DNA from 4 places in the Streptomyces sp. NPDC015242 genome. Region 2 is predicted to be linked to each of the others. Evidence: riboswitches for the same ligand, from Rfam matches in the RefSeq annotation. Region 2 holds a riboswitch; each other region holds the start of a gene.
What was found. A riboswitch is a leader RNA that binds a small molecule or an ion and turns the genes downstream of it on or off. The one in region 2 is predicted to bind cobalamin.
Positions count from the first base shown of each region.

Region 1 (7,115 bases), on a different contig from region 2:
TCCAGGCCGTCAGCCGCAACGTGCTCGCCTCGCCCGACACCCTCGCGGTGAACGCCGGCTCGTACCTGGCGCTCGGGCTGGCCGGCGCGACCGGCGTCTCCCTGCCGCTGCTCGCCTCCTCGGGCGTGGCCTTCGCGGGCGGGCTGCTGGCCGCGGCCGTGGTGCTCGCCCTGTCCGGCCTCGGCACGGGCACCGTACGGCTGGTCCTGGCCGGCACCGCGCTCGCGCTGGGCCTGAACTCCCTGACGGAAGGGCTCCTGCTGCTGTTCCCGCAGCAGACGGAGGGCCTCTACCAGTGGAACCAGGGCAGCATCGGCCAGAACGGCTTCGACGGCGTCCTGCAGATGCTGCCCGTCGCCCTCGTGGGGCTCGCCGGGCTGCTGCTGGTCGCCCGGCGGGTCGACGCGCTCGCCCTCGGCGACGACGCGGCGCGCGGCCTCGGCGTCCCGGTGCACGCCACCCGGGTCACGGTGGTGGTGCTCGCGGCGCTGCTGTCCGCGGCGGCCGTCACGCTCGCCGGGCCGCTCGGCTACGTCGGGCTCTGCGCGCCCGCCCTGGTCCGGCCGCTCGCCCGCCGGTTCCGCGGCTTCACCCGCGCGCGGGCGGCGCTGCCCGCGGCCGGGCTGGCCGGGGCCGCGTTGGTGCTCGGCTCCGACGTGCTGCTGCGGGCCCTGATCCCCGCCGACACCGCCGTCGGCGTGCCCACCGGCATCGTCACCAGCCTGGTCGGCGCCGTGTTCCTGGTGGCGACGGCGCTGCGGCTGCGGGACACGGCCGGGGTGGAGCCACCGGACCGGCTGCGCATCCCCGGCCGCACGGCGTACCTGGCCACGGCGGCCGCCCTGGCCGCCGTCGTCGTCGGCGCCGCCCTCGCCGGTGTGCTGCTGGGCGACAGCAAGCTCCTGCTCGGGGACGTCGCCAACTGGGCGCAGGGGCGGGCCGGCCGGACCGTCTCCTTCGTCCTGGACACCCGGGTGCCGCGGGTGCTCGCCGCGCTGTGCGCGGGCGCCGCCCTCGCGCTGGCCGGCACGCTGGTGCAGGCCGTGACCCGCAATCCGCTGGCGGAACCCGGGGTGCTGGGGGTCTCGGGCGGCGCCGCGCTGGGTGCCGTGCTGCTCGTGACCACCGTGCCCGCCGCCGGCTCCTGGGGCGTCGCCTCGGCGGCGTTCGCCGGAGCGGCGCTGGCCTCCGCCCTCGTGTTCGGGCTCGCCGCCCGGGGCGGCTACCAGCAGAGCCGGCTGGTCCTCGTCGGCATCGGCGTGGCGGCCGGATCGACGGCCCTGATCAGCCTGCTCATCGTGCTCACCGACCCGTTCAACGCCACGAAGGCGCTGACCTGGCTGTCCGGTTCGACGTACGGGCGGACCACGGCGGACGTCGTGCCCGTCGCGCTCGTGCTGGCCCTGGGCCTGGCCGTCGCGGTCGCCCGGCGCACCGAGCTGGACCTCGTCTCGCTGGACGGGGACACCCCGCGCCTGCTCGGACTGGGGCTGCCCCGGGCCCGGCTCGGCTTCCTGGTGGTGGGCGTGCTGCTGGCGGCGACCGCCGTGGCCTCGGCCGGCACCATCGGCTTCGTCGGTCTCGTCGCGCCGCACGCGGCCCGGGCCCTGGTGGGCCGGCGGCACGTGCGGGTGGTGCCGGTCGCCGTGCTGCTCGGCGCCGCGCTCGTCTGCACGGCCGATCTCGTCGGCCGTACGGTGATCGCCCCGGCCCAGCTGGGCGCCGGTCTGATGACGGCCGTGATCGGCACCCCGTACTTCCTGTGGCTGCTGATCCGCGGCCGCCGGGCGGCCTGAGCCGGTGTCAGGGGCGGTCCCCGTCCCGCCGCGCCCGGGGGCTGAAGACGTACAGTCCGAGGATGTCCGGCAGCGGGGCCACGCCCGGGCCGCCGGCCCGGACCCAGGAGACGACGTCCTCGGTGGCGGCCGGGTCGTTGAGCAGACCGAGCCAGACGGGCCGGGCTCCCGCGGCCCGGCCCGCGGCCGAGGGCTGCACGACGACCACGTTGGCCTGGTCGCAGACGTCCAGGCAGTCGGAGATCCGCACGGGTGCCGCCGCGCGCAGGCGCTCGGTCTGGGCCGCGTGGTCGACGCCGGTCACCTTGGGGCTGCCGCAGCAGCAGTCCCGGCAGACGACGACACGGCACGGCGGGGATCCGCCCGGGGTCTCGTCCAGGGGGTCGCCGGCCGGCGTCGCGGGCATGCCGCACCTGCCCTCTCTCCGGGGAGATCCGCCCCGGTGGTCCGTGGAGGAGGCGACCGCGTGAGTCTCCTGGCTCTCGGGTCGCCGCAGGTCCCGGCCTTCCCACCCGCGCGCGGGCAGTGGCCTGTCGGGACCGGCTCGCCGATCACAGTGGCGGGACCGCGCCGGATTCACACCGGCTTCCTCGTCCGCCGTCGCCTTCGTCGCCGGTCATCATTCCACGGGGCCGTGACCCGGCCGGGACCGCCTGAGCGGGTTCGGCAGCGGCAGGTAGCGGGCGTCGGCGCCGTCCGCTCCCGTCCAGCGCAGCAGCAGGTTCGTCTTGGCGGGCAGCGTCGGGGAGGCGAGCAGGGCCGGGATCTCCGGCAGGTCGTGCCGGGCGAGTTCGCGGCGGGCGGCGGGCCAGGGGTCGAACCCGGGCCGGCGCTCGGCGAGGGCCCCGGCGATCTCGGTGAGGTGGTTGACGACCAGGCAGTACACCAGCCGCTCCCAGCCGGCGGCGCGCCCCACGTCCGGCAGCAGTTTCACGCCCTCGGCGTCCCGGTACAGCACCTGCACCGGCATGCCGTCGGCGTCCACGGCGACGAGCGTGTTCTGCAGATGGGCCTCGACGACCACGCCGTGCCCCGCGAAGGCCGCCAGGACCGGGGGCACGGCGTGCGCGAGGTACGCCTCCCACCAGGCCTCCGGGTCGGTGACGCGGTCGAGCGGGTTGCCGTCGAAGCCCTCGACGAGCCCCGCGGCGAGCAGCGGGGTCGCCCCGGGCACGAGGCGGCCGGCGAAGCCGTCGCGGACCAGGACGGCCAGGGCCTCGAAGGCGAAGTCCGCGGTGCGGTACCCGCGGTCGGCGAGCCAGCCGGGCGGGCCGTCGCAGGCGGCGAGGGCCGCGCCCGTGGCCGTGTCGGTCCGGCGCAGGGCGAGCAGGTCGTGGCGCCACAGCCGGCGGATGTCGTTGGTGATGCGCACGTCCAGGCTGAACTTCAGGAACAGGTCCCGCCCGGGGGCGTAGACGGTGCGGATCGCGGCCGTCGGCCAGGTGTCGAAGGCCGTGGTGCCGAGCCGGAGCAGTCTGCCGTCCGCGAAGGCGGGGGCCAGCTCACGGGCGGCCAGGCCGAGCTGCCAGGGGTGGGCCGGGAGCAGCCGGTAGCCGGGCGGGGCTGTGCCGAGGGCGTCGAGGGCGGAGGTGTCGCCGTCCTCGGCGACGGTGTCCTCGCGCACCCCGAGCAGCACCAGCGGGAAGCGGGCGTACGCCTCGGGCGCGTACGGCAGCCAGGACGCGGCGGGGCCGCCGCCGCGGGCCTTGGGGGCCGGGTGGTGGGTGTGGCCGGTGAGCAGGCACTGCTCGGACCGCTGGTAGAGGTCCGCGGGCGGCGCCGCCCCGGCCCGGGCGGCCAGGAGCGCGGCCACGACGTCCCGGCTGTCCCTCATCTCGGCGGGCAGGTCGGGGTTGGCCAGCCCGGTGCGCCGGCGCAGTTCCCCGGCGACCAGGTCGACGAGTGCGGTGTGGCCGAGGCGCTGCCAGGCGCCCGCCACCTCGACCTCGGGCTCGGCGGGCCGCCGGGTTCCGCGCACGCGCAGCAGGCGGTCGCCGCCGGGCAGGTGGTGGACGCGGTGGGCGCCCTCCTCGCGCACCGGCCGGGCGACCTCGCGCAGCAGGCAGTTGAGCAGGGGCACGGCGGCGTACGCGTCGGCGAGAGCGGCGATGGCCGGGTCGTCACCGTGGGCCGAGTCGTCGTCGGCGGGCGGGGGCATGAGGTCCACGCGTTCCACTCGTCCCTACGGTCCTTCCAGCGTTCCCGGGCGGGGATGATCAGTATGCAGGTCGTCGCCGTTCCGCTGTGACGCCCTATTCGTACCCGAGGAGTCCGCCCGTGCACCGTCCCTCCAGCGCCGAGACCGAGGTCGCCGACGAGCTGTCCGTCGTACGGCCCGGGCTCCTGCCGCGGTACGAGGCCGAACTGCCCGGCGCCCGGGCGGCCGTGCTGTCCCGCCTGTGGCGCGGCCTCACGCATGATCCGCTGCCCTGGGTGACAGGCGTGGAGCGGGGCCGGGACGGTGTGACCCTGCTGCTGGCCGACGGGCGCCGGCTGCACGGTCCGCTGCCGGATCCGTACGCGACCGGGGCGTACGTCAGGGCCGTGCGGCTCGACGGGACGGAGTACGGCGATCCGGCGCTGCTGGTGAGCGTCCTCGGCGTCCCGCACTCCGCCTCCTTCGCGGCCGAACTCGGGCACAGCGTCGCCTCGCTGGCGCTGTCGCGGGCCGGGCGGGAGAGCGCTCGGGGGGCGTGGCCGGAGCGGGACTGGGAGTGGGAGCAGCGGATCGTCGACGGGCACCCGTTCCACCCGGCCTGCCGCTCCCGGCCCGGTTTCTCGGTCGCCGAGCAGCTCGCCTACGGGCCCGAGCACCGGCCGGTGGTGCAGCTGGAGCTGGTACCGGTGCCGGCGGCGGAGTGCCTGGTCACCGGCGTGTGGCCGGACGAGCTGCGGGAGGGCGGGCGTCTGGTGCTGCCCGTACACCCCTGGCAGGCGGCGCACGTGCTGAAGCGGGCCGGCGAGGAACGCCGCCCCGGGCATCCGCTGATGAGCCTGCGCACGCTCGCCCTGCCCGGCGGGCCGCACGTCAAGACCTCGCTGAGCGCCCGCCTGACCTCCTCGGTGCGGGACATCTCGCTGCCGTCGGTGGCCGCCTCCGCGCTGCTGTCGGACTTCGCCGAGGTCACGGCGGCGCGCACGGACGGGTTGCTGCACGTCACCCGCACCCTGGGCGCGGCGGCGGCCGGCTCCCCCGACTTCGCCGCCGTGCTGCGGGAGTCACCGCAGGCGTACGCGGGCGGTGGTGAGCGGGTGCTGCCGGTGGCGGCCCTCGCCACCACCGGACTGCCCCGATCCGCCGCCTGGCTGGCCGCCTTCGCCCGGCTCGCCCTCACCGCCGGTCTGCGGCTGCTGGAGCTGGGCGTGGCCCTGGAGGCGCACGGCCAGAACCTTCTGGTCGTGCTCTCGGCGACCGGTGAGCCGCTGCGGCTGGTCTACCGCGACCTGGCCGACATCCGCGTCAGCCCGGCCCGCCTGGCCCGGCACGGCATCACGGTGCCACGGCTGCCCGCCCGCATGGTCACGGACGACGAACGCGCCTTGCGCCGCAAGCTGTTCGGCTCCCTGGTGGCGGGCGCGCTGGCCGGGACGGCCGGGTCGGGCGAGGCGCTCGCGGCGGCGCTGGAGACGGCCGTACGGGACCTTCCGGACGGCCCGGACCTCGCGGCCCTGCGGGCGGAGCCCGTGCCCGCCAAGGCGCTGACGCTGATGCGGCTCTCGCCGCGGACGCCCGGGGACCAGTGGGCGGAACTGCCCAATCCGCTGCGCTGAACGCCGTTTTGGCCAATGGCCCGGGTGATCAATAGGATCCGCCGATGATCACACGTACACGGCTGGCGGCGGGCGCCTGTGCCCTGCTCGCCGCCCTGACCGCCGGGATCGCCGTCCCGGCCGGGGCGGCCGCCGGTGAACCCACGGGCCGGGACGCCCCCAAGGTCGACCTCGTGCTCGACGTGAGCGGCTCGATGCGGGCCCGCGACATCGACGGGCAGTCGCGGATGGCCGCCGCGAAGCAGGCGTTCAACGAGGTGCTGGACGCGACGCCCGAGGAGGTCGAGCTCGGCATCCGCACCCTCGGCGCGAACTACCCGGGCGACGACCGCAAGACGGGCTGCAAGGACACCGCGCAGCTGTACCCGGTCGGGCCGCTCGACCGCACCGAGGCGAAGGCGGCCGTCGCCACGCTCGCCCCGACCGGCTGGACGCCGATCGGCCCGGCCCTGCTGAAGGCGGCCGACGACCTGGACGGCGGCGACGGCGCCAAGCGGATCGTGCTGATCAGCGACGGCGAGGACACCTGCGCCCCGCTCGACCCGTGCGAGGTCGCCCGCGAGATCGCCGCCAAGGGCATCGGGCTGACCATCGACACGCTCGGCCTGGTGCCGACCGCGAAGCTGAGCCGGCAGCTGAGCTGCATCGCCGATGCCACCGGCGGCACCTACACCTCGGTGGAGCACCAGGACGAACTCACCGACCGGGTGAACGAGTTGGTGGACCGGGCGGCCGAGCCGGTGGTCACGCCGGTGCCGGCCGAGGGCGCGGACCGGTGCGCCGGGGCACCGGCACTGAAGTCGGGCCTGTACACGGACCGGGCGGCGTTCGGGCAGCAGCGCTGGTACCGCGTGGACGTCCCGCCGGGCAAGGAGCTGCGCGCCTCCGTGAGCGTGGCGGCGGACCGGGCCGTGAACCCGGGCTACGGCGTGCTGTTGCGGGCCGTCACATTCAAAGGCCGCGAGATCGTGCGCGGCGAGGCGGCGGGCACCGGCCGTACGGACGTCATCTCGACGGGCCTGCGCCACCCGAAGCCCGGCGGCGACGAGGAGGACGCGCCCGCCGAGGCCGTCTGCCTGGCCGTGTCGCACTCCTTCTCGGCGGCCCCCGGTGTGAAGGCCACGCCCGGTCTGCCGCTGGAGCTGACCGTCGACGTCGTGGACGGCCCCGACGAGGCGGCCGACGTGGCCGCCTTCGGCCTGGGCCGAGGCTGGTGGCTGCTGGGCGTGCTGATCCTGGCCGGCTTCCTCGCCGGTCTCGTCTGGGGCTGGCTGTCGCGCTGGCGGGTCGCGGTCTGGAGGACCAACTGATGCGAATGGTACGAGCGTTCAGCGCGGCGCTGCTGGGCCTGGGTCTGGCGGCCGCCCCGGCGGCGGCGGACACGTCCCCGAGCCCGTCACAGGACGGCACGCCGGCCCCGACACGGGCCGGCACCTCCTTCCGCACGGCGACGGAGATCGAGCAGGGGCAGCGGGCCACCGCGAGCGGCTCCACCGGCGACTATCTGTACTGGTCGTTCCCCGCGGACACCGGGCAGCGGCCGACGGT
Region 1 is NZ_JBIBUF010000005.1:43,831-50,945, forward strand. Features, by position in the region: gene ACF07N_RS18050 (iron ABC transporter permease) at 1-1,796, shown strand, start outside; gene ACF07N_RS18055 ((2Fe-2S) ferredoxin domain-containing protein) at 1,804-2,202, opposite strand; cobalamin riboswitch at 2,265-2,390, opposite strand; gene ACF07N_RS18060 (IucA/IucC family protein) at 2,416-3,972, opposite strand; gene ACF07N_RS18065 (IucA/IucC family protein) at 4,074-5,567, shown strand; gene ACF07N_RS18070 (VWA domain-containing protein) at 5,612-6,877, shown strand; gene ACF07N_RS18075 (hypothetical protein) at 6,877-7,115, shown strand, end outside.
Region 1: another riboswitch for cobalamin. It lies ahead of ACF07N_RS18055 ((2Fe-2S) ferredoxin domain-containing protein); the one in region 2 lies ahead of ACF07N_RS33250 (prenyltransferase/squalene oxidase repeat-containing protein).

Region 2 (7,115 bases):
CCCGGTGGGCGAGCTCCGCCGCCAGTTCCACGTCGTGGGTGGCCAGCACGATCGCGTGCCCCTCGGCGGCCAGGCCGCGCACCACCGCGACCAGGCGGGCCTTCGCCGCGTAGTCCAGGCCGCGGGTCGGCTCGTCCAGCAGGAGCAGCGGGGGGCGGGCCGTCAGCACGACGGCCAGGGCCAGCGCGAGCCGCTGCCCCTCCGACAGGTCCCGGGGGTGGATGTCGTCGGTGACGCCCGGGAGCAGCTCGGTGACCAGGCCCCGGCAGGTGCCGGGAGAGGCGCCCGCGTCCCGGTCGGCCGCCGCGCACTCGGCGGCGACGGTGTCGGCGCAGAGCAGGTCGCGGGGTTCCTGCGGGACCAGGCCGACCTTGCGGACGAGGTCCTTCGGGGCGGTGCGGTGGGGGACGGCTTCGCCGAGGCGGACCGTTCCCGAGCTGGGAGTGACCAGACCCACCAGGGAGTTGAGCAGGGTGGACTTGCCGGCGCCGTTGCGGCCCATGAGGGCGATGGTCTCGCCGGGGGCGATGGTGAGGTCGACGCAGCGGAGGGCCTGAACGCGCGTGCGGGTGACCGAGAGGGAGCGGAGTGCGCCGATGGGTGCGGGGACCGCGGAGCGGTCGCGGGTGCTCCGGGGCTGGTCGCGCCGTTCCCCGCGCTCCTGCCGGGCGCCTTCCAGCCGTTGCTTCAGCAGGGCCGCCCTGCGCCTGGCGTCGCGGACCGTCATCGGCAGGGGCGTCCAGCCCGCCAGCCGGCCCAGGGCCACCACCGGCGGGTACACCGGGGAGACGGCCATCACCTCGGCCGGCGGCCCCACCACGGGGGCCGCGCCCGGGCCCGGCAGCAGGACGACCTGGTCGGCGTACTGGATGACGCGTTCCAGCCGGTGCTCGGCCATGAGGACCGTCGTGCCCAGGTCGTGCACCAGCCGCTGGAGGACCGCCAGGACCTCCTCGGCCGCCGCCGGGTCGAGCGCGGAGGTCGGCTCGTCCAGGACCAGCACGCTCGGGTGCGGGGTGAGCACCGAGCCGATCGCGACGCGCTGCCGCTGGCCGCCGGAGAGCGTGGCGATGGGGCGGTCCCGCAGGTCCGCGAGGCCCAGCAGGTCGAGCGTCTCCTCGACCCGGCGGCGCATCACGTCCGGGGCGAGACCCAGTGACTCCATGCCGTAGGCGAGTTCGTCCTCGACGGTGTCGGTGACGAAGTGGGCGAGCGGGTCCTGGCCGACCGTGCCCACCACGTCGGCCAGTTCGCGCGGCCTGTGGGTGCGGGTGTCGCGGCCGGCGACGGTGACCCGGCCGCGCAGCGTGCCGCCGGTGAAGTGCGGCACGAGACCGCTGACCGCGCCCAGGACGGTCGACTTGCCCACCCCGGACGGGCCCGCGAGCAGGACGAGTTCACCCTCGGGGACCTCGAAGTCGACGCCCTGGACGGTGGGTCCGGCGGCCCCGTCGTAGGTGACGGACACGTCCTCGAAGCGGATCACGACGGCTCCTGGGGATCGGGGGCGACGAAGGCGGGCAGCAGGCCGAGCAGCACGGCCGCCGCGGGCCACACGGGAAGAGCCGGGGCGACGAGCGGGACCACCCCGGGATGCAGGGCGGCGGGGTCGCGCACGGAGGCGAGGGTGAGCAGCGCCGCGACCGCCACGCCCGAGGCGACGACGAGGCAGGCGCGCACGTCCCAGCGGTCCGGGCGGTAACGGGTGCGCAGGGAACGGCGGCCGCCGAGCTTGAGGCCCGCCAGAGCGGCGGTGACGCCGGCGAGGAGGACCGGGACGCCGTAGCTGCCGCCCTCGGCCGTGAGGAGCCCGTACGTACCGGCGCAGACACCGAGCAGACCGCCGAGGGTGAGGGCGGCGGTGGTCCGCCGCACCGCGGCCGGGACCCGGGCCGTACGGCCGTAGCCGCGGGCGTCCATCGCGGCGGCGAGGGATACCGAGCGTTCCAGGGCGCCCTCCAGCACCGGCAGGCCCACCTGCAGCAGGCCCCGGATCCCCTGGTCGGGGCGGCCGCGCAGGCGGCGGGCGGCCCGCAGGCGCCGCACGTCCGCGATCAGGTGCGGGGCGAACGTGAGGGCCACGACCACCGCGACACCCGTCTCGTACAGGGCGCCCGGCAGGGACTTCAGCAGCCGCGAGGGGCTGGCCAGGGCGTTCGCGGCGCCGACGCAGATCAGCAGGGTGGCGAGCTTCAGACCGTCGTACAGGGCGAAGGTGAGGGCCTCGGCGGTGACCTCGCCGCCGAGGCGGATGCCCTGCGCCCAGGTGGGCAGGGCGGCCTCGGGGAGCGTGAACAGCGTGTGCGTGCCGGGGATCGGCGAGCCGAGGACCGTCGCGAACAGCAGGCGGATCAGCAGCACGGCGAGAGCGAGCTTCACGAAGGCGCCGTAGGAGCGGGACCAGGGGGTGTCCGGGCGCCGGGTGGCCACCACGTACGCGGAGACGGCGACGAGCAGGGCGAGCAGGAGGGGGTTGGTGGTGCGGGTGGCCGCGGTGCCGAGGGAGAGGGCCCACAGCCACCAGGCGCCGGGGTGGAGCGTCCTACCCACGCCGGCGTACCTGCCAGATCGCCGCCCCGGCCAGGAGCGTCACCACGCCGACGCCCGCCACGAGACCCAGGGACGGTCCGTCGTCCCGCTGTTCCCTCCGCTCCGCCGCCGGCTTCCGCTGCTTCCCCGACACCGGCTCGCCGCAGCCCCTGTCCGGGTAGCCGGAGATCGCGCACAGCAGGGCGTTGGTGTCGTAGCGCAGGGGCTTGGCCACCGCGGCGAGGGCCTCGGCGGTCGTGGCGTCGGGCGGGACCTGCGCGCAGGCCGTCCTCGCGGCGGGCGGCGTCTCGCCCTCGGGGGCGTCCGCGGGCGTGCCGAAGTCGAGGAGCAGGGCGACGCGCTTGGTGCCCTCCCGGGCGGGCGTCCTCGCGCAGATCGCCGCGAAGTCGGCCCGGCCGCGGGGCCGGGCGGCGTCCTCGGAGTCCTCGCTCACCGCGAAGCGGAGGCCCTGGACGTCCCCGTCGGAGGGCCGGGCCGTGGACGGGCCCTGGGTGGCGTAGACCCAGCGGCCGCCGTCGCGCTCCCAGAACGACCAGTACCGGTAACCGGCGGCCCGGGCCGCCTGGCCCGCGCCCGCGACCAGCAGGAGCGCGGCCAGGAGCAGGAGAACGGCCCGGCGGATCACGGCTGCTGCTTCCGGCGGCCGGTGAACAGGAACCCGATGCCGATGCCCGCGACGAGGCAGACGCCGACGTACCACCACACGCCGAACATCGAGTCCGAGTCGTCCTTGTCGTCCTTGACGGCCTTGCCGCCGGCGTCCGCGGCGGCCTGCGGGGCCGGGCCGGTCCCGTTGAGCTGCTTCACCAGGTCCGCGCCGCCGAAGTCGCGCGGGTCCGCGCCCGTCGCGTGGGCGGCGAGGATCAGCTGGGCGTAGGCGGCCGGACCGCTCCGGGCCGCCCAGTCCGCGGAGTTCTTCTCCAGCCAGCGCACGGACCTCTCCGCCTGCTCGGTGTCGCCGCGCGCGGCCAGCGCGACGACCGCGTCGGCGGTGTTGCCGTGGTCGGGCTGCGGCTCGGCACCGGCCAGGGCCGACATCAGGTGGTCGTCGTCCTCGCCGAGGGCGGACGTGAGGTACGCGGCCCCGTTCGCCGCCGCCTGCTCCGGGGTGCGCGGCTCGGCGCAGGCCGCGCCGGACGTCCCGCCGGGCTTCTGACCGGGCTTCACGACCATGCCCCGGCCCAGGGCGCCGAGGACACCGGCCGCGGTGGCGTCCGCGTTGGCGGCCAGTTCGCCCTTCTTGTCCGGCTGGAACGCGAACGCCCCGGCGCCGTCCCCGTCGCAGGGGAGGGCGAACTTCAGCAGCGCGTCGTAGGGCGACTTGCCGCTCTTCTCCACCCGGTCCGGCCGCTCGCCCACGGCGGCGAGCGCGCCGATGACGACCGACGTGGAGTTGGTGTCGCTGGCGCCGCCGGGCGCGTAACCCCAGCCGCCGTCCTTGTTCTGGACGGACTTCAGCCAGGTGACCGCCTTGCCGGTGACGTCGTCGTGCCCGCCGAGCGCGGCCAGGGCCTGCACGGCGGCGGACGTGGCGTTGGTGTCGAGCGGGGTCCTGGCGCCGCAGGCGGTGGCGGGGTCGGGGCGGTAGGAGGCGAACCCGCCGTCCGCGCACTGCTGGCGCACCAGCCACTCCACGGACTTCGTGGCCGGCCGCACACCGGCCGTGTCCTGCGCGAGCAGCGCGAGCGACTGGCGCCAGACGCCGTCGTACGTCGGGTCCGCGTCGCCGTACAGGGCGGAGGGGAGTGCCTGGGACGGCGAGGGGGACGGGTCGGCGGCGGCCGGGGCGGCGGCGCCGATCACGGCGGCGGCGGCCAGGATCGCGGCGCTGCGGCGGACGTTCATGATCGGCGGGTGCCTCTCCCTGTGCGGGAGCCGGGCAGCGCGGGACACCCCGGCGGCTCGGCTCCGTATACCTCGACGGTGCCGTGCCCGGCGGACTGCCGGGCACGTGAGCCGGTCACGGACCGTACGCGGCGATCCGGCTCACCGCCGCTGTGGTGGCGGTTCACGGTTGCGGGTCAGCGCCGGAATTGCACCGGCTTTCCCCCGTACGGTGTGATGACGACCCGCTCACTGTACCCGCCCGTAGGGAACCGCCCGGGGGCGGCATGTGCGGCGGGGCCGCCACTGGGCGAACTCCTCTGCACGGCGCAGGAGTTGGCCCGCTCGGAGGCATGTACCGGATAACGTGGGGCTTCCCGACCACACCCAGGAGCGTCCATGAGCGAGCAGGTGGAGAACGCCGAGCAGGAGCCGTTCGACAAGATCGACACCTCGGTGCCGCACTCGGCCCGGATCTGGAACTACTGGCTCGGCGGCAAGGACAACTACGAGGTGGACCGTGTCGCCGGTGACGCCTTCCGGGAGATCTTCCCCGGGATCGAGACCGGGGCCCGCGCCGCCCGCTACTTCCTCGCGCGCGCCGTCCGCCACCTCGCCGCCGAGGAGGGCGTCCGGCAGTTCCTCGATGTCGGCACCGGCCTGCCCAACGTGGACAACACCCACCAGATCGCCCAGCGCGTGGCCCCGGAGAGCCGGATCGTCTACGTCGACAACGACCCGCTGGTCCTCGCCCACGCCCGCGCGCTGCTCACCAGCACCCCGGAAGGCGTCACCAACTACGTCGACGCCGACCTGCGCCGGCCGGACACGATCATCCGGGAAGCCGGCAGGACCCTGGACTTCGACCGGCCCGTCGCGCTGATGCTGATGGGCATCCTCGGCCACATCGAGGACCACGACGAGGCCCGTTCGATCGTGCGGCAGCTGGTGGACGCCCTGCCCTCCGGCAGCTACCTCGTGAGCTACGACTCCACCGACACCAGCGAGGACTACGTCCGGGCCATCAACCAGTACAACGAGGGCGGTTCGATCCCCTACATCCTGCGCAGCCCGGAGCAGATCGCCCGCTACTTCGACGGGCTGGACCTGCTCGAACCGGGCGTCACGTCCTGCTCCCGCTGGCGCCCCGACGCGGCCGCCCTCGACCTGCCCGCCGAGGTGCACCAGTACGGCGGAGTCGCCCGCAAGTCCTGAGCCGTCGCACCGCCGGTGCGGCCGCCGGGGCTTCCGCCCAAGTCGTCAGGTCTCCTGCAGGACGCGGTGCAGGATGGTCGGGGTCTCGTCCGGCGACTCGGCCTCGACCACCAGCCGGTTCATCGCGTCCCAGTGGCGCTCGATCTCCGCGGGCTTGTCCGGGTACAGGGCGGTGGTCAGCTTCTCCAGGTAGACGATGTCCGGCAGCTGCCCGCCGGGCAGGCGCAGGATGGTCACCGGGCCGCCCTCCGCCGCGTGCCCGCCCGAGGAGAACGGCAGGATCTGCAGGGTGACCTGCGGCAGCCGGCAGACCTCGATGAGGTGCCTGAGCTGGGCGCGCATCACCCGGATTCCGCCCACCGGGCGGCGCAGCGCCGCCTCGTCGAGCACGGCCCACAACCGGGTGGGCTGCTGCCGGTACAGGATCCGCCGGCGGGTCATCCGCAGCGCGACCCGGCGCTCGATCTCCGCCGGACCGGCCTGGGGGTGGGCGACCCGGAGGGAGGCGCGCGCGTAGTCGGGGGTCTGCAGCAGGCCGGGCACGCGCTGGACCTGGTAGCAGCGCACCAGGCTCGCCGCCTGCTCGGCCCCGAGGTACGTCTGCATCCACGGGGGCACGACATCGCTGTAGTAGCGCCACCAGGCGGGGGTGTTGGCCTGCTCGGCGAGGGCCAGCAGGGTGGCGCGCTCGGCCTCGTCGGTGACGCCGTAGTGCGTGAGCAGGTCGGCGACGTCGCGCAGCTTGAATCCGTGACGCCCGGTCTCCATCCGGCTGATCTTGGACGAGGAGGAGCGGATGACCCGCCCCGCGTCGGCGCGGCCGATGCCCCGCTCCTCGCGCAGTCGCCGCAGCCGGGCGCCGAGCACCAGCCGCGGCACCATGGGCCCGGCCGACCGGGCGTCCAGGGCTCCCCTGCCGATCGTGACGGATGCGGCTTCTTCGGTGCCCATGGGCATCTCTCCCGGTGCGAGCGTTGCGTCCGACCATCCTAGGGGGCGCAGCCCACCATCAAGTGCCCTCTTCCGGCGGACAGTTCACAGGATCCGACCCACATCGCCACCTACCTGCGGGAGGCCTCGGAGGGGGCGGGACGGGTCACTCGTGGGCGTCCGGGCCGGTCAGGTCGATCAGACGGCACACCGTCTCGATGTCGATCTTGACCTGGGCGATGGAGGCGCGGCCCGACAGCCAGGTGATCAGGGCCGAGTGCCAGGTGTGCTCGATGACCCGGACCGCCGACAACTGCTCGGGGGTCGGGTGCTCCTGGCCCATGGCGTCCAGGATGATCGCCGTGGTCTGCCGGGAGACCTGGTCGACCTCCGGGCTCACGCTGCGGTCGGCGAAGGTGAGCGCGCGGACCATGGCGTCGGCCAGCTGCGGCTCGCGCTGCAGGGCGCGGAAGGCGCGCATCAGCGTCTCGGCGACCCGCCCGGCCGCCGTTTCACCCTGCGGCGGTTTCTTCCGGAGCGTGCCGTGCATGTGCTCCAGCTGGTCCTGCATCGTGGCGACCAGCAGGTGGATCTTG
Region 2 is NZ_JBIBUF010000012.1:37,690-44,804, forward strand. Features, by position in the region: gene ACF07N_RS33235 (ABC transporter ATP-binding protein) at 1-1,486, opposite strand, end outside; gene ACF07N_RS33240 (CbiQ family ECF transporter T component) at 1,483-2,550, opposite strand; gene ACF07N_RS33245 (SCO2322 family protein) at 2,543-3,175, opposite strand; gene ACF07N_RS33250 (prenyltransferase/squalene oxidase repeat-containing protein) at 3,172-4,395, opposite strand; cobalamin riboswitch at 4,508-4,666, opposite strand; gene ACF07N_RS33255 (SAM-dependent methyltransferase) at 4,774-5,589, shown strand; gene ACF07N_RS33260 (DUF5753 domain-containing protein) at 5,635-6,540, opposite strand; gene ACF07N_RS33265 (TetR family transcriptional regulator) at 6,686-7,115, opposite strand, start outside.

Region 3 (7,115 bases), on a different contig from region 2:
GCGCAGCTCGTTCTCCAATTTCCCGGCCCGCTGGTGGTCCACGGTGACCGTGCCGAGGCGGAACCTGCGGCGGGTGCGGGTGCCGACCGCGTCCAGGGCCTCGCCGACCGCCCCGCCGTACGCCCGGATGAGACCGCCCGCACCGAGCTTGACCCCGCCGAAGTAGCGGGTGACGACGGCGACGACGTACCGCATGTCGCGGCGCAGCAGCATCTGGAGCATGGGGACGCCCGCGGTGCCGCCGGGTTCGCCGTCGTCGCTCGCCTTCTGGACCGAGGCGTCGGCGCCGATGACGTAGGCCCAGCAGTTGTGGTTGGCGTCGGCGTGCTCGCGGCGGACCGCGGCGATGAACTCCTGGGCCTCCTGCTCGGTGGCAGCCGGGGCGAGGGCGCACCGGAAGCGGGAGCGGTTGACCTCGGTCTCGTGCACGCCCGCGCGGGCGACCGTGCGGTATTCGTCCTGCATCGGGCCAGCCTATGCGCGGGCCCGTGGCTACTTCTTCGCGCCCCGGGGCACGGTCACGGACGTCAGCAGCGCGGCGCCGGGTGCGAGGTCCCGCCAGGCGGTGCCGCGCCAGGACAGGACGGCGATCGCCGCGGTGGGGAACTTGGTGCGGACCCGTTCCAGGGTGTCGTCGAGGCCGTCGCCCGCCAGGGCCAGGACGAGTTCCTCCAGGCCCGGGTTGTGGCCGATCAGCAGCAGGGTCTCCACCTCGGCGGGCGTCTCGCGCACGACGGTCAGCAGGCCCGCGGGGCCGGCGGCGTACAGGCGCCGGTCGTGGCGGACCGGCGGGGGCGTGCCCCACTCGGCGGAGGCCAGCTCCCAGGTGCGGCGGGCGCGGACGGCGGTGGAGCACAGGGCGAGGTCCGGCAGGCAGTCGGCCGCGGCCAGGGCCCGGCCGGCCGCGGGGGCGTCGCGGCGGCCGCGGGGGGCGAGCGGGCGCTCGTGGTCGGCGACGTCCACGGGCCAGGCGGACTTGGCGTGCCGCAGCACGACCAGGCGGCGCAGGGGGCCGGCGCCGGTGCGTTCGATCATGAGGAGGTTCCCAGGTCGCGGGTGAGGTCGAGGCCGAGGAGGCGGTCGGCGTAGGCGTAGGTCTCGAAGCGGGCCCCGTCCGGCAGGTCCGGGTCGTGCTCCACGCGGCGCAGGACGCCGAGTACCCCGGGCAGGTCCAGGTCGTCCTCCCAGGCGTCGCGCAGTCGTGTCCGCACGTCGTCGGGGACCGGCCGCGACGGGTGGCGGGCCCACCGCGCGACCGCGGAGCGCCAGCGGGCGAGGGTGGCGCCGGCCTCGTGCAGTGCGGCCGCCTCCAGCCGGACGCCGGCGCTGTGGTGCCGGGCGAGCAGGGCCAGACGCAGGACGGCGGGGTCGGCGGGGTCCGCGACATCGGGCGGATCGGGCCGTACCGGTGCGACGGCGATGCGGATCCCGTCCGGTGCGGGGCCGCCCTCGGCCGCGACATGCACGGCCTGGGCCCGCCCGAGGCCCGCTCCGGCGTCCGGACCGTCCTCGAAGGGGTGGATGCCGAGTGCCGTGGCCCGGGCCCGCAGCTCCGCCCGGCGATGCCCGCCGCCCGGCAGCAGGGCCCACACCGGCGTGCCGCCGATCTCCAGGGCCCGGACGAGGAGGTCGGCGACGAGCAGCACCCTCAGGTCCGTGGTGTCCGAGCCGGGCACGTGGGCCTCGACCCTCGTCAGTCCCCGGCGGGCCGGGGCGGCGTCGGCCGGCTCTCCGGTACGGGCGTCGATGATGCGCAGCACGAGGCGAGCGTAGGCGGACGGGCCGGGACGCGCAGTCATGCGCGCTGCTTTCGGGTCACGGCCGGGCGGCGGTGCCTGGGGGCGGCGGTGCCTTGGTGGCGCCGCGCCGCGCCGCATGGACGGGACGCCGCGCCGGCAGGACGCCGCACGAGCGGGACGCCGCTCAGTGCAGCGTGCCCAGGTACCGCACGTGGGGCACCCCGTCGGGCCCGTCCGCCTGGACGCGGGCCCGCACCCCGTACACCTCGGCGATGAGCTCCTCCGTGAGGACGTCCGCCGGTGTGCCGCCCGCGACGACCCGCCCCGCGCACAGCACGACGACCCGGTCGCAGTACATCGCCGCGAGGTTGAGGTCGTGCAGGGCGACGACGGTGGTGACCGGCAGCCGGTTGACCAGGGCGAGCAGGTCGAGCTGGTGGTGGATGTCGAGGTGGTTGGTGGGCTCGTCCAGGAGGAGCTCGCGGGGTTCCTGGGCGAGCGCGCGGGCGATCTGCACGCGCTGGCGTTCACCGCCCGACAGGGTGTGCCAGAGCCGGCCCGCGCGGTCGGCGAGGCCGGTGCGTTCCAGGGCGTCCCGCACGGCTCGCTCGTCCTCCGCCGAGGCGGGCGTCCAGGGCCGCCGGTGCGGGATGCGGCCGAGCCGTACGACGTCCTGGACGGTCAGCTCGGTCTGGGTGTCCGACTGCTGGGCCACGACGGCGAGGCGGCGGGCGACCGTGCGCCGGGGCAGGTCGTCCAGCGGCGTGCCGTCGAGGGTGACGACCCCGGCGGTCGGCGTGAGCAGTCCGGCCAGCAACCGCAGAAGCGTGGACTTGCCCGAGCCGTTGGGGCCGAGGACGCCGAGGGTGGAACCGGGTTCCGGCGCGAGGACGACACCGTCGAGGACGAGCCGCCCGCCGGCAAGCCGCCCGACCCGCTCGGCCCGCAACCCACCGGTCCCCCGGACGGCCGCCGTTCCGCCGACACCCCGGTCGGCCCGCGACCCACCGGTCCCCCGGCCGGCCCGCGACCCACGGGCATCCCGCTCGGTCCGCGACCCGCCCGCATCCCGGCCGGTCCGCAACCCACCGCCATCGCCGCCCGCATCCCGGCCGGCCCTCAGCCCGCCGCCATCGCCGCCGGCCCCCTCCGCCCCCGACCCCCCGGCACCCCGGCCGGTTCGCCCGGGCGGCCGGCCCCCGGCGTCCGCCGCTGTCCGCTCCCCGCTCACCGCGTCCGCCTCGTCCGGTACAGCACGGCCACGAACGCCGGCACCCCGATGAGCGAGGTCACCACACCCACCGGCACCTCCCGCGGCTCCAGCACCGTCCGGGCCAGCGTGTCGACCCACACCAGGAAGACCGCGCCGGCCAGTGCCGTGACGGGCAGCAGCCGGGCGTGCCCGGGCCCGGACAGCGCGCGGGCCGCGTGCGGCAGGACCAGGCCGACGAAGCCGATCGCCCCGGCCGAGCTGACCAGCGCCGCGGTGAGCAGGGCCGTGACGCACAGCAGCACCAGACGGGTGCGGGCCACGGACACGCCCAGCGCGGCCGCCGCCTCCTGCCCGAAGGCGAAGGCGTCGAGGGTGCGGGCGTGGGCGAGGCACACCACCAGGGCCACGGCCAGCGCGGCCAGGCACAGCCACACGTCGGTCCAGCCCACGCCGCCGAGGGAGCCGAGGAGCCAGAACAGCACGCCCCGGGTCGTCTCCGCGTCGGCGGAGGTCATCACGATGAAGGAGGTGAGCGCGGAGAACAGCTGCATGGCGGCGACCCCGGCGAGGACCACCCGGTCGGTGGTGCCGCCCAGGGTGTGGCTGAGCAGCAGCACCAGCGCGAAGGAGACCAGGGCCCCGAGGAAGGCGCCCGCGGAGACGGAGACCGCTCCGCCGCCCGCGCCCAGCACGACCACGGCGACCGCGCCGGTGGAGGCGCCCGAGGAGACCCCGAGCACGAACGGGTCGGCCAGCGGGTTGCGCAGCAGCGACTGCATCACCGCCCCGCACACGGCGAGTCCGGCCCCGCACACGGCCGCGAGCAGGGTGCGCGGCAGCCGCAGCTGCCAGACGATGCCGTCCCGGATCGGCGTCAGCTCCGAGCTGCCCAGGCCGAGGTGGGCGGCCACCACGGACCACACGTCCCCGACGCGTATGTCGGCGGGGCCGATGGTGATGGCCACGGCGAGGGAGGCGACGAGTGCGACCGCTCCGGCCGCGCCGAGCGCGAGCCCGGTACCGCGGCGGGGCAGGGAGACGGCCGCCGGGCGGCCCCCGGTCTCCGGCAGCGGGTCCCGGGCGGTCACTTCACCAGCCCGAACCGGCGCAGGCCCGCGGCGACCCGTTCGACGCCCTCGACCGTGCGGATGGTCGGGTTCATGGCCTGCCCGCTGAGCAGCACGTACCGCTTGTGCCGGACCGCGTCCATGTTCTTCGTGGCCGGGTTGGACTCGAGGAAGGCGATCTTCTTCGCGGCCGACTCGGCGGTCTGCGACCTGCGGGTGAGGTCCCCGATGACGAGGACGTCGGGGTCGCGGTCGGCGACGGTCTCCCAGTTGATCTGCGGCCATTCCTGGTGCGTGTCGTCGAAGACGTTCCGCGCGCCGAGGGAGCGGGTGATGATGCCGGGCGCCCCGCAACAGCCCGCCATGTAGGGCGACTCGGAGTTGGCGAACCAGTACAGGAGGGTGACGTCGGAGGCGTCGATGCCCGCGGTGGCCTTCCGCATGCGCCGGCGCAGCGAGTCCACGAGGGCGTCGCCGCGTTCCCGCACCCCGAAGACGGCCGCCAGGTCGCGCACCTCGCCGTAGACGGCGTCCATGCCGAGGGCCTTGTCGCGGGCACCGTCGCCACCGCCGGAGTTGTCCTTCCCTGCGCAGTCGGACGGGGAGACGTAGGTGGGGACGCCGAGCTTCTCGAACTGCTCGCGGGTGGCGACGCCGCCCCGGCCGAGGGTGGAGACGAAGGAGGCGGCCACGAAGTCCGGGTCCGCGTCCAGGACCCGTTCGAAGGAGGGGTTGTCGTCGGCGATGCGCGGCACCGTCGCGTTCGCCTTCGCCAGGCCCTTCATCACCGGGTCGGTCCAGGTGGCCGTGCCCGCGAGGCGGTCGGCGAGGCCGAGGGAGAGCAGGATCTCGGTGGTGCCCTGGTTGAGGGAGACGGCGCGCTCGGGCGGGGTCTCGACGCGCACCGCGTGGCCGCAGTTGTCGAGGGTGACGGCGGCCTTCGCCGGGGCGGGCTGCGGGTCGCCGCAGCCGGTGAGGAGCAGGGAGCCGGCCGCGAGCAGCACGGCGGCACGGGCGGATGGGGCGAGGGGCACGGGGAACCAGTCCTCAGTCGTCGAGGGCCCGATCGCGGAGCCCGGTCGTACGGTGCTCCCCCGCCGCGCACCGGCCGCGGGGGCCGCCAGCAGGTCTTCGGACTCGGGTTCACCCGGATCGGAGCGCCTTCCCGGACGTCCGTAGCGGAAGTCCAGTGGCCGAGGCCCCGCCCGTCCCCCTCACCGCTGCGCGTCAGTTCCGGATTTCCACCGGATTCCCTGACCCACGTACATGGGTTCGACTGGCCTCGGCAAGCTATCACGGCGGGTTCCGGGGAATCACCGCGCGTGCCGCGTGGTTGCCGGGACAGCACCCTTTGTCCACGACGTTCTCGAGGAGGCCGCCGGTGTACGGCGACGAGGCAGCGGTCCGCAGGATTCTCACCGGGCTCGGCGACACCTGGGCCGTGGTGGGCCTGTCGTCGAACCGGCAGCGCGCGGCGTACGGGGTCGCGGCCGTGCTCCAGCGCTTCGGCAAGCGGGTGGTGCCGGTGCACCCGAAGGCCGAGACGGTGCACGGCGAGCAGGGTTACGCGAGCCTGGCGGACATTCCCTTCGACGTGGACGTCGTGGACGTCTTCGTCAACAGCGAGCTGGCGGGCGCCGTCGCGGACGAGGCGGTCGCCAAGGGCGCGAAGGGCGTCTGGTTCCAGCTGGGGGTCCTCGACGAGGCGGCGTACGAGCGGACCCGGGCCGCGGGTCTCGAGATGGTGATGGACCGCTGCCCGGCGATCGAGATCCCGCGGCTCGGGCGGTGACCGGCGCGGCTGCTCGCCGCCGGGCCCTGAGGCGGTGCGCCCTTCCGGCCGCGGCGGGGGTGCCCGCCCCCTGACGCCGCCTCCATAATGAGCGGCATGGCCGACCTCCCCCTGCCCGCGAACTCCGGCGCATCCGAACGCTTTCCGGTCGTCGTGGTGGGCGCCGGCCCCGCCGGACTGACGGTGGGCAACATCCTGCGGGCCGCCTCGGTGGACTGCCTGGTACTGGAGACGGAGACCCGGGAGTTCATCGAGCAGCGGCCCCGGGCCGGGGTCATCGAGGAGTGGGCCGTGCGCGCCCTGGAGAAGCGCGGTCTGGCCCGCAACCTGCTCGACCGGGCGGAGCTGCACAGCGCGTGCGAGTTCCGCTTCGGCGGGGAGCGCTACCGCTTCTCCTACGGCGAGCTGACGGGCAGCCACCACTTCGTCTATCCGCAGCCGCTGCTGGTGACGGACCTGGTCCGGGAGTACGCCGACGTGCGCGGCGGGCGGATCCGCTTCGGCGTGAGCGACGTCCGGCTCCACGACCTCGGCTCCGACCGGCCGTCGGTCTCGTACGTCTGTCCCGACACGGGTGAACGGCGGGTGGTCCGGGCGGACTTCGTCGCCGGGTGCGACGGGGCGCGCGGGGTGAGCCGGGCGTCACTGCCCCCGGAGCGGGTGCGCATCGCCCGGCACGACTACGGCATCGGCTGGCTGGCGCTGCTCGCCGAGGCCCCGCCGTCCGCGGACTGCGTGCTGTTCGGCTGTCACGCCCGCGGGTTCGCCGGGCAGATGCCGCGCAGCCCCGAGGTGACCCGCTACTACCTCCAGTGCCCGCCGGGCGACGACCCCGGCAACTGGCCGCACGACCGGGTCTGGGCGGAGCTGCGGGAGCGGCTCGGGGCGTCCGGGGCGCCCCCGCTGACGGAGGGCCGGCTGATCGAGAAGCGCGTGCTGGACATGCACGACTACGTGGTCGAGCCGATGGTGCACGGCCGGCTGTTCCTCGCGGGCGACGCGGCCCATCTGGTCGCCCCCATCGCCGCCAAGGGCATGAATCTCGCCCTGCACGACGCCTTCCTGCTCGGTGACGCCCTGGTGGACCACCTGACCCGGGGCGAGGACGGCGGCCTGGCCGGCTACGCCGAGGCGTGCCTGCGGCGCGTGTGGGACTACCAGGAGTTCTCGCAGTGGCTGTCCGAGGTGTACCACGGCACGGCGGCGGGCGATCCGTTCCGCGCGGGCACCACGCTGGCCCGGCTGCGCCGCCTGTTCACCTCACCCGTCGCGGCGGCGGCCTTCGCCGAGCAGTACCTCGGGAC
Region 3 is NZ_JBIBUF010000001.1:68,362-75,476, reverse strand. Features, by position in the region: gene ACF07N_RS00380 (YigZ family protein) at 1-465, opposite strand, end outside; gene ACF07N_RS00375 (SixA phosphatase family protein) at 493-1,035, opposite strand; gene ACF07N_RS00370 (hypothetical protein) at 1,032-1,799, opposite strand; gene ACF07N_RS00365 (ABC transporter ATP-binding protein) at 1,924-2,688, opposite strand; gene ACF07N_RS00360 (FecCD family ABC transporter permease) at 2,967-3,986, opposite strand; gene ACF07N_RS00355 (ABC transporter substrate-binding protein) at 4,037-5,053, opposite strand; cobalamin riboswitch at 5,124-5,315, opposite strand; gene ACF07N_RS00350 (CoA-binding protein) at 5,401-5,811, shown strand; gene ACF07N_RS00345 (4-hydroxybenzoate 3-monooxygenase) at 5,908-7,115, shown strand, end outside.
Region 3: another riboswitch for cobalamin. It lies ahead of ACF07N_RS00355 (ABC transporter substrate-binding protein); the one in region 2 lies ahead of ACF07N_RS33250 (prenyltransferase/squalene oxidase repeat-containing protein).

Region 4 (7,115 bases), on a different contig from region 2:
CAAGGCCCGCTCGGCGGAGCGCGATCCCGATCCCGCGACGCTGCGCGCCGTCCGGGACGAACTCGGCCTGGACGACGGCCCGGTGCGCCTGCTCGGCCGGTGGCTCGGCGGGCTGCTGCACGGGGACGCGGGCACGTCCTGGGTGTCCGGCTCCGCCGTGCTGCCCGGCGTCGCGCAGGCGCTCGGCGTGTCGCTGCTGCTGATGGCGGGGGCCCTCGTCGTCGCCGCGGTCACGGTGGCGGCCGTGTGCACCCGTACGCTGCGGCTCGGGGCGCGGCGACGGCTCGGCGCACACCGCGGCGGCGGCACGGCGGCGGCCGTGCCGGCCGCGCTGCCCGAGTTCCTCGTCGCCTCGGTCCTGGCCTCGGTGGTCGGGGTGCACCTGGGCTGGCTGCCCGCCCTGGGCTGGTACGGGCCGCAGTGGATGGTGCTCCCCTCGCTCGCCCTGGGCCTGCCCGCCGGGGCGGTCCTGGGGCGGCTGCTGGACGATCTGCTGCCCGGCGCGTTCGCCGAGCCGTGGGCGGCGGCCGCGGCCGCGCGCGGCATACCACCGGCGTCGATCGCCCGGCAGGCGGTACGCCGCTGCCTGCCGGGGGTGCTGCCCAGCCTGGGCCTGTTCGTGGTCGGTCTGACCGGAGGATCCGTCGCCGTCGAGCAGGTCTTCGACATTCCCGGCCTGGGCCGGCTGACCCTGCAGGCCGCCCTGGCCCAGGACCTGCCCGTGCTGCAGACCGGCACCCTCGTCCTGCTCCTGCTGGCGGCCGCCGCCGGGACCCTCGCCCGGTGCGCGGTCCGGCTGCTGACCGGGCCCGCCCTGCGCGACGGCGCCCTGCGCTCCCCGCACGGGCCTGTCCCGGCCGCGCCGCGTTCCCTGCCGCTGCTGTACGGGGCGCTGCTGGCCGGTGTCATCGGGCTCGGCCTGCCGCGTGACCCGCTCGCCCTGGACACGTCCGCCCGGCTCCGGGCGCCGTCCCTCGCGCACCCCTTCGGCACGGACGCGCTGGGCCGTGACGTGCTCGCCCGGGTGGCCCACGGCGCGGTGACCACGCTCGGCACCGCCCTCGCGGTGAGCGCCGCCGCCCTGACCGCCGGGCTGCTGCTGGGGCTGCTGCCGCGGCTGTCCGGGCCGCCGGCCGAGACGGTCAGTGCCGTGCCGCCCGTCGTGGCCGGCCTGCTCACCGCCGGGGTGGCGGGCAGCGGCCCGTGGACACCGGCGTGCGCCGTCGGCGTCGTCGCCTGGGCCCCGCTGGCCGTCCACACCTCCGCGCTGCTGCGCCAGGAGCGCGCGACCACCCACCTTGCGGCCACCCGGGCGCTGGGCGCCGGCCGCTGGTACCTGCTCCGCCGCGAACTGCTGCCGACGGCGCTGGGGCCGGTCACCCGGCACGCCCTGCTGCGGCTGCCCGGCGTGGCGCTGGCCCTTGCCGCGCTCGGGTTCCTCGGCCTCGGGGCCCAGCCGCCGTCCCCCGAATGGGGCCTGCTGCTCGCCGAGAACCAGCCCTACACCGAGCGTGCCCCGTGGGCCGTGCTCTTCCCCGCGGCCGTGCTCGCCCTGCTGGGGGCGCTCGCGGTGACGGCCGCCGGGGGCGTACGCCTGCCCGGGCGGCGTGCACAGCGCGGCGGCCCGGCCGGTCCGCGGCCGCAGCGGCCCGGAGTGGTGCCACCGCAGCGGCCGAGCCGCCGGGCCGTCCACGCCGGAAGCCGCTCCGGAACCCGCCCGGCCCCCGTGTCCACTTCGGCGACAGAGGAACGATGACCCCACTCGTCTCCCGTGTCCTGGCCCGCCGGGCCACCCGTGCGGTGCCGCGGGGCCCGCGCGAGAGCACCCTGCGGCTGTGGTCGGACCTGTCCGCGCTGCTGCGGCTGCTGATCCTGACCCAGCTCGCCTTCAACCTCGGCTTCTACGCCGTGCTGCCGTTCCTCGCCGGGCACCTCGGCACCGCGATCGGCATGGCCGGCTGGCTGGTCGGGCTGGTGCTGGGGCTGCGCACCTTCAGCCAGCAGGGGCTGTTCGTGGTCGGCGGCTGGCTCGTGGACCGGTGGGGCGTGCGGCCGGTGGTGCTGGCCGGCTGCGCGCTGCGGATCGCCGGATTTGCCTGGCTCGGGTACGCGCGGGCGACCTGGGCGGTCGTCGGGGCGGTGCTGGTGATCGGTTTCGCCGCCGCGCTGTTCTCGCCCGCCGTGGAGTCCGAGGTGGCCCGCCAGGCGGTCGTGCGGGAGGAGGCCGGGCACGGCCCGCGCACCCGGGTGCTGGCGCTGTTCAGCGTGGCGGGGCAGGTCGGGGCGTTCGCCGGGCCGCTGCTCGGCGCGCTGCTGCTGGCCGTCGACTTCCGCACGGCCTGCCTCGCCGGCGCGGCGGTCTTCATGCTGGTCCTCGCCGGGCACGTGTGGCTGATGCCGCAGCACATCCCCGGCCGGGTCCGCGCCCGGGAGCCGGGCGGAGCGCGCCTGCTGCTGCGCAACCGCCGCTTCCTGGCCCTGTGCTGCGCCTACGGCACCTACCTGCTCGGCTACAACCAGCTCTATCTGGCCCTGCCCGACGAGGTGCAGCGGGCGGCCGGTTCCCAGGCGCCGCTGTCCTGGCTGTTCGCCCTGTCGTCGGTGCTGGTCGTGTGCGCGCAGCTGCCGGTGACCCGCTGGGCGGGCCGGCGGCTCGGCCTGCGCCGCTCCCTGGCCACCGGGCTGCTGCTGATCGCGGCGGGTTTCGGGGTGGTGGCCGCCGCGCGCCCGGCCGGCTGGACGGGCACCGCCGGGCTGCTCCCGGCCGCGGGGTTCGTCGTGCTGCTCACCGTCGGGCAGATGCTCGTGGTGCCCGCCGCCCGCTCCTGGGTGCCCGACCTGGCGGAGGAGGGCCGGATCGGGCTGTACACGGGCGCGCTGTCCTCCGTCTCGGGCCTGATCGTGCTCGCCGGCAGTGCCGCCACCGGCTCGCTGCTCGACCTGGGGCTGCCGGCCGCCGTGCCGTGGCTGGTGCTCGCGGCCGTACCGGCCCTGGCGGTGGCACTGCTGCCGCGCCGGGAGGAACCGGGGGGCCGGCCCGACCGGCCGAGGGGGGCGGTCGCGGCGGACTGATCCGGCCCGGCCACCGCGCGCGGGAGCCTCGCGCCCCGGGGCGCGGGCCGCACGCGCTCCGCGTTGTCCGGGACCGTACTGTCGGGGGACACCGCCGCGGAGCACAATGATCATCCGGCGCCAGTATCCTGGCCCGGCTGTGGCACCCCCCACCAACCCTCGTGCGAACACGGGGGGTTCGGGCCGCGGCGACGAACCTTCCCACGCATGAGACGAGGACGAGTGCTGCTAGCGGGCCGCTACCGGCTGGATGTTGAGATCGGGCGCGGTGGAATGGGAGAGGTCTGGCGGGCGTACGACGAGACGCTCGCCAGAGCGGTGGCCGTCAAGCTGCTGCTCCCCCAGGACACCGACGCCACGGCGGCCTCCCGGTTCCGCCTGGAGGCCCAGACCGCCGGGCGTCTCAACCACCCGAACCTGGTCGGCGTGCTCGACTTCGGCGAGTACGACAACCGGCTGTACCTGGTGATGGAGCTGGTCGAGGGCGACAGTCTCGCGGGGGTGCTGGCCGCGTCGGGCGCGCTGCCCGCCGGGCGGGTGGCCGATCTCGCAGCCCAGGCCGCCGCGGGGCTCGCCGCGGCGCACGCGCAGGGCATCGTCCACCGGGACATCAAGCCCGCCAACCTCCTGCTGGACGTCCACGGCACCCTGAAGATCGGTGACTTCGGCATCGCCCGCTTCCTCGACGACCCCGGCGCGGCGCTCACCGCCACCGGGCAGATCGTCGGCACCGGCCTGTACCTCGCGCCCGAACGTGCCCTCGGGCAGCCCGCGGGACCGGCCTCCGACATGTACTCCCTGGGGTGCGTGCTCTACCAGTTGCTCAGCGGACGCCCACCGTTCCAGGCGGACACCGCCGTGGCCCTCCTCCACCAGCACCTCGACGCCGCGCCCGTGCCGCCCCGCGAGCTGGGGGTCGCCGGTCTGCCGCCGGCGTTCGAGAACTACCTGCTCGGACTGCTCGCCAAGCATCCCGAGGACCGTCCGTCGGCCCAGCAAGCCGCCGAGTGGTTCGCCGGCGGCGCCTGGCAGGGGCGGCCCCAGCCGCTGCCGGAGGCCGCACCACCGGCGCCGGCCCCGGTACCGGCCACGCGGCCCGCGGCCCACGCGGCGGCCGGGACAGGCACCGCGGCCACCTACGCGCTGCCGACGGGCTCGCGCACCGCGCCGGGCGGGCGGGCGCGCCGCTCCGCGCCCCGGGGCGGCTCCGGCGGCCGGTCGCGTCTGGCCGTCACGGCCGCCGCGGCGGCGCTGTTCCTCGCCGCGATGTACCTCGGCATGGTGTGGTTCTCGCCCGACGACACGGCGACGAAGGGCACCGAGCCCGACGCCTCACCGTCGGCGAGCAGCCCGGCCGCCCCCTCGGACCCGGAATCCGGGGCGTCCGCCGACCCGCTCGGGACCACGGAGCGGACCGGCGGCACGTCGGCCGGCGGCACGTCGGCCGTGGGCACGGTGGCCGATGTCACCCCGTCCGCCGAGGCACCCGCCACCCCGCCTCCCGCCGGACCGTCGCCCGGCCCGTCGGCCCCGGCGGAGGCGCCGGCCGGTGGCGGCCCGGACCACGCGGACCAGCGGGAACAGCAGCCTCCCCAGGTCCCGGTGGGCGACGGGGAGGACGACGACGGCGAGGGCGAGGACTGAGCGGCCCTGCGCCGGTGTGCGAGCGGGCGCCCCCTCGCGCGCCCCCTGGGGCGGCTTGTCATCGCCCTTATCGCGGCCTTATTGTCACCACGCCTTGGTGAACGGGAAATCCGGTGTGATGCCGGTGCGGCCCTCGCCACTGTGAATCGGGAAGTCCGGCTCCGGCCCTCGCGGGCAGCCACTGGGTCCTCGTGACCCGGGAAGGCGGAGTTCGGGCGGTGGTACCCGTCAGCCAGGAGACCGGCCAAGGCGCGTCAACCATCCACGAGGTGCTGGAGAGGGTCTGCAGAGCCATGCACATTGCCGAGGGTTTCCTTCCTCCGGCGCACGCGGCCGCCTGGGGCGTCGCGTCGGCGCCGTTCGTCGTCCACGGAGTCCGGTCACTCACCCGTGAGGTGCGCGAGCACCCCGAGAGCACCCTGCTCCTCGGGGCCTCCGGGGCCTTCACGTTCGTTCTGTCGGCCCTGAAACTGCCGTCGGTCACCGGCAGTTGCTCCCACCCCACGGGCACGGGCCTGGGGGCCATCCTGTTCCGGCCGCCGGTCATGGCGGTGCTGGGCACCATCACCCTGCTGTTCCAGGCGCTGCTGCTGGCGCACGGCGGTCTCACCACGCTCGGCGCCAACGTCTTCTCCATGGCGATCGCCGGTCCCTGGGCCGGCTACGCCGTCTACCGGCTGCTGCGCCGGTACGACGTGCCGCTGATGGTGACGGTGTTCTGCGGGGCGTTCGTCGCCGACCTGTCCACCTACTGCGTCACCAGCGTGCAGCTGGCGCTCGCCTTCCCCGACCCGGGCAGCGGGTTCCTCGGCGCGCTCGGCAAGTTCGGGTCCATCTTCGCCGTCACCCAGATCCCGCTCGCGGTGAGCGAGGGGCTGCTGACGGTCCTCGTGATGCGGCTGCTGGTGCAGTCCAGCAAGGGGGAACTGACCCGGCTGGGCGTGCTGCTGACCGCCAAGGGCGCCCGTGCCGGAACCGGGGCGGTGGCCCGATGAAGAAGAGCACGAGGATCAACCTCCTGCTGCTGCTCGCCGTGGCCGTCCTCGCCGTGCTGCCGCTCGCGCTGGGGCTCGGCGACCACAAGGAGGAGCCGTTCACGGGCGCCGACGGTGAGGCCGAGACCGCGATCACCGAGATCGAGCCGGACTACGAGCCGTGGTTCTCGCCGCTGTACGAACCGCCGTCCGGGGAGATCGAGTCGGCCCTGTTCTCCCTCCAGGCGGCGCTCGGCGCCGGGGTCCTCGCCTACTACTTCGGCCTGCGCCGCGGGCGGCGGCAGGGTGAGCGGCGCGCGCTGGAGCGGGAGTCCGGGAGCACGCCGGCCGGTGCGGCCGGGACGTCCGCCGACGGTCGGGACTGAGCCCGGGTGCTGCCGATCGACGCGGCGGCGCACAGCAGTCGCTGGCGCCGCCGCCACCCCGTGGACAAGGCCGTGCTCGGGTTCGGCCTCACCGTGCTCGCGATCTCGCTGCCGCCCTGGCCGGGCGCGGCCCTGGTGCTGGTGGCGGCCCTGGCGCTGCTGCTCGGCCCGGCCGGTGTGCCGGGCCGGCGGCTGTGGCGGGCCTACCGGGTGCCGCTGGGCTTCTGTGCGACCGGGGCGCTGACGCTGCTGATCCAGGTCGGCGGGCCGGACGGTGCCGTCTCCCTCGCCGGTGACGGGCCGGTGCGGGCCGGGGAGTTGCTGCTGCGTACCTCGGCGGCGTCGCTGGGCGTGCTGTTGTTCGCCTTCACCACGCCCCTGTCCGACCTGCTGCCCCGTCTGGTCCGGGCCGGGGTGCCGGCGCCGGTGGTCGACGTGGCGCTCGTGACGTACCGCATGAGTTTCCTGCTGCTGGACTCCGTGCGCCGTGTCCGCGAGGCGCAGGCCGCGCGCCTCGGCCACACCAGCCGGGCCGCGGAGTGGCGTTCCCTGGCCGGTCTGGGCGCCACCGCGTTCGTCCGGGCCTTCGACCGGGCCTCGCGCCTGCAGGCCGGACTGGCCGGACGCGGCTACGACGGCACGCTGCGGGTCCTGGTGCCCGAGGCACGGGTCTCCGCCCGCTTCACGGCGGCCAGTTGCGCCCTGCTCGTGGCACTGGCCGCCCTCGCCCTGATCCTGGAAAGGCCGCTGACATGAGCGAGCCCGCCCTCGTCGCCCTGCGGGGCGCGTCCTTCGGCTACGAGGACGGCCCGGCCGTGCTCAGCGGCCTCGACTTCGACATCCGCGAGGGGCGCGCGCTGGCGCTGCTCGGCCGCAACGGCAGCGGCAAGACGACCCTGATGCGCCTTCTCAGCGGTGGACTGCGCCCGGACGAGGGGCGGCTGACGGTCGACGGCCGGCCGGTGACGTACGACCGCAAGGGCCTGACCCGGCTGCGGACGACCGTGCAGCTGGTGGTGCAGGACCCGGACGACCAGTT
Region 4 is NZ_JBIBUF010000007.1:192,044-199,158, reverse strand. Features, by position in the region: gene ACF07N_RS23755 (ABC transporter permease subunit) at 1-1,756, shown strand, start outside; gene ACF07N_RS23750 (MFS transporter) at 1,753-3,072, shown strand; gene ACF07N_RS23745 (serine/threonine-protein kinase) at 3,280-4,716, shown strand; cobalamin riboswitch at 4,795-4,980, shown strand; gene ACF07N_RS23740 (energy-coupling factor ABC transporter permease) at 5,010-5,711, shown strand; gene ACF07N_RS23735 (energy-coupling factor ABC transporter substrate-binding protein) at 5,708-6,076, shown strand; gene cbiQ (cobalt ECF transporter T component CbiQ) at 6,083-6,832, shown strand; gene ACF07N_RS23725 (ATP-binding cassette domain-containing protein) at 6,829-7,115, shown strand, end outside.
Region 4: another riboswitch for cobalamin. It lies ahead of ACF07N_RS23740 (energy-coupling factor ABC transporter permease); the one in region 2 lies ahead of ACF07N_RS33250 (prenyltransferase/squalene oxidase repeat-containing protein).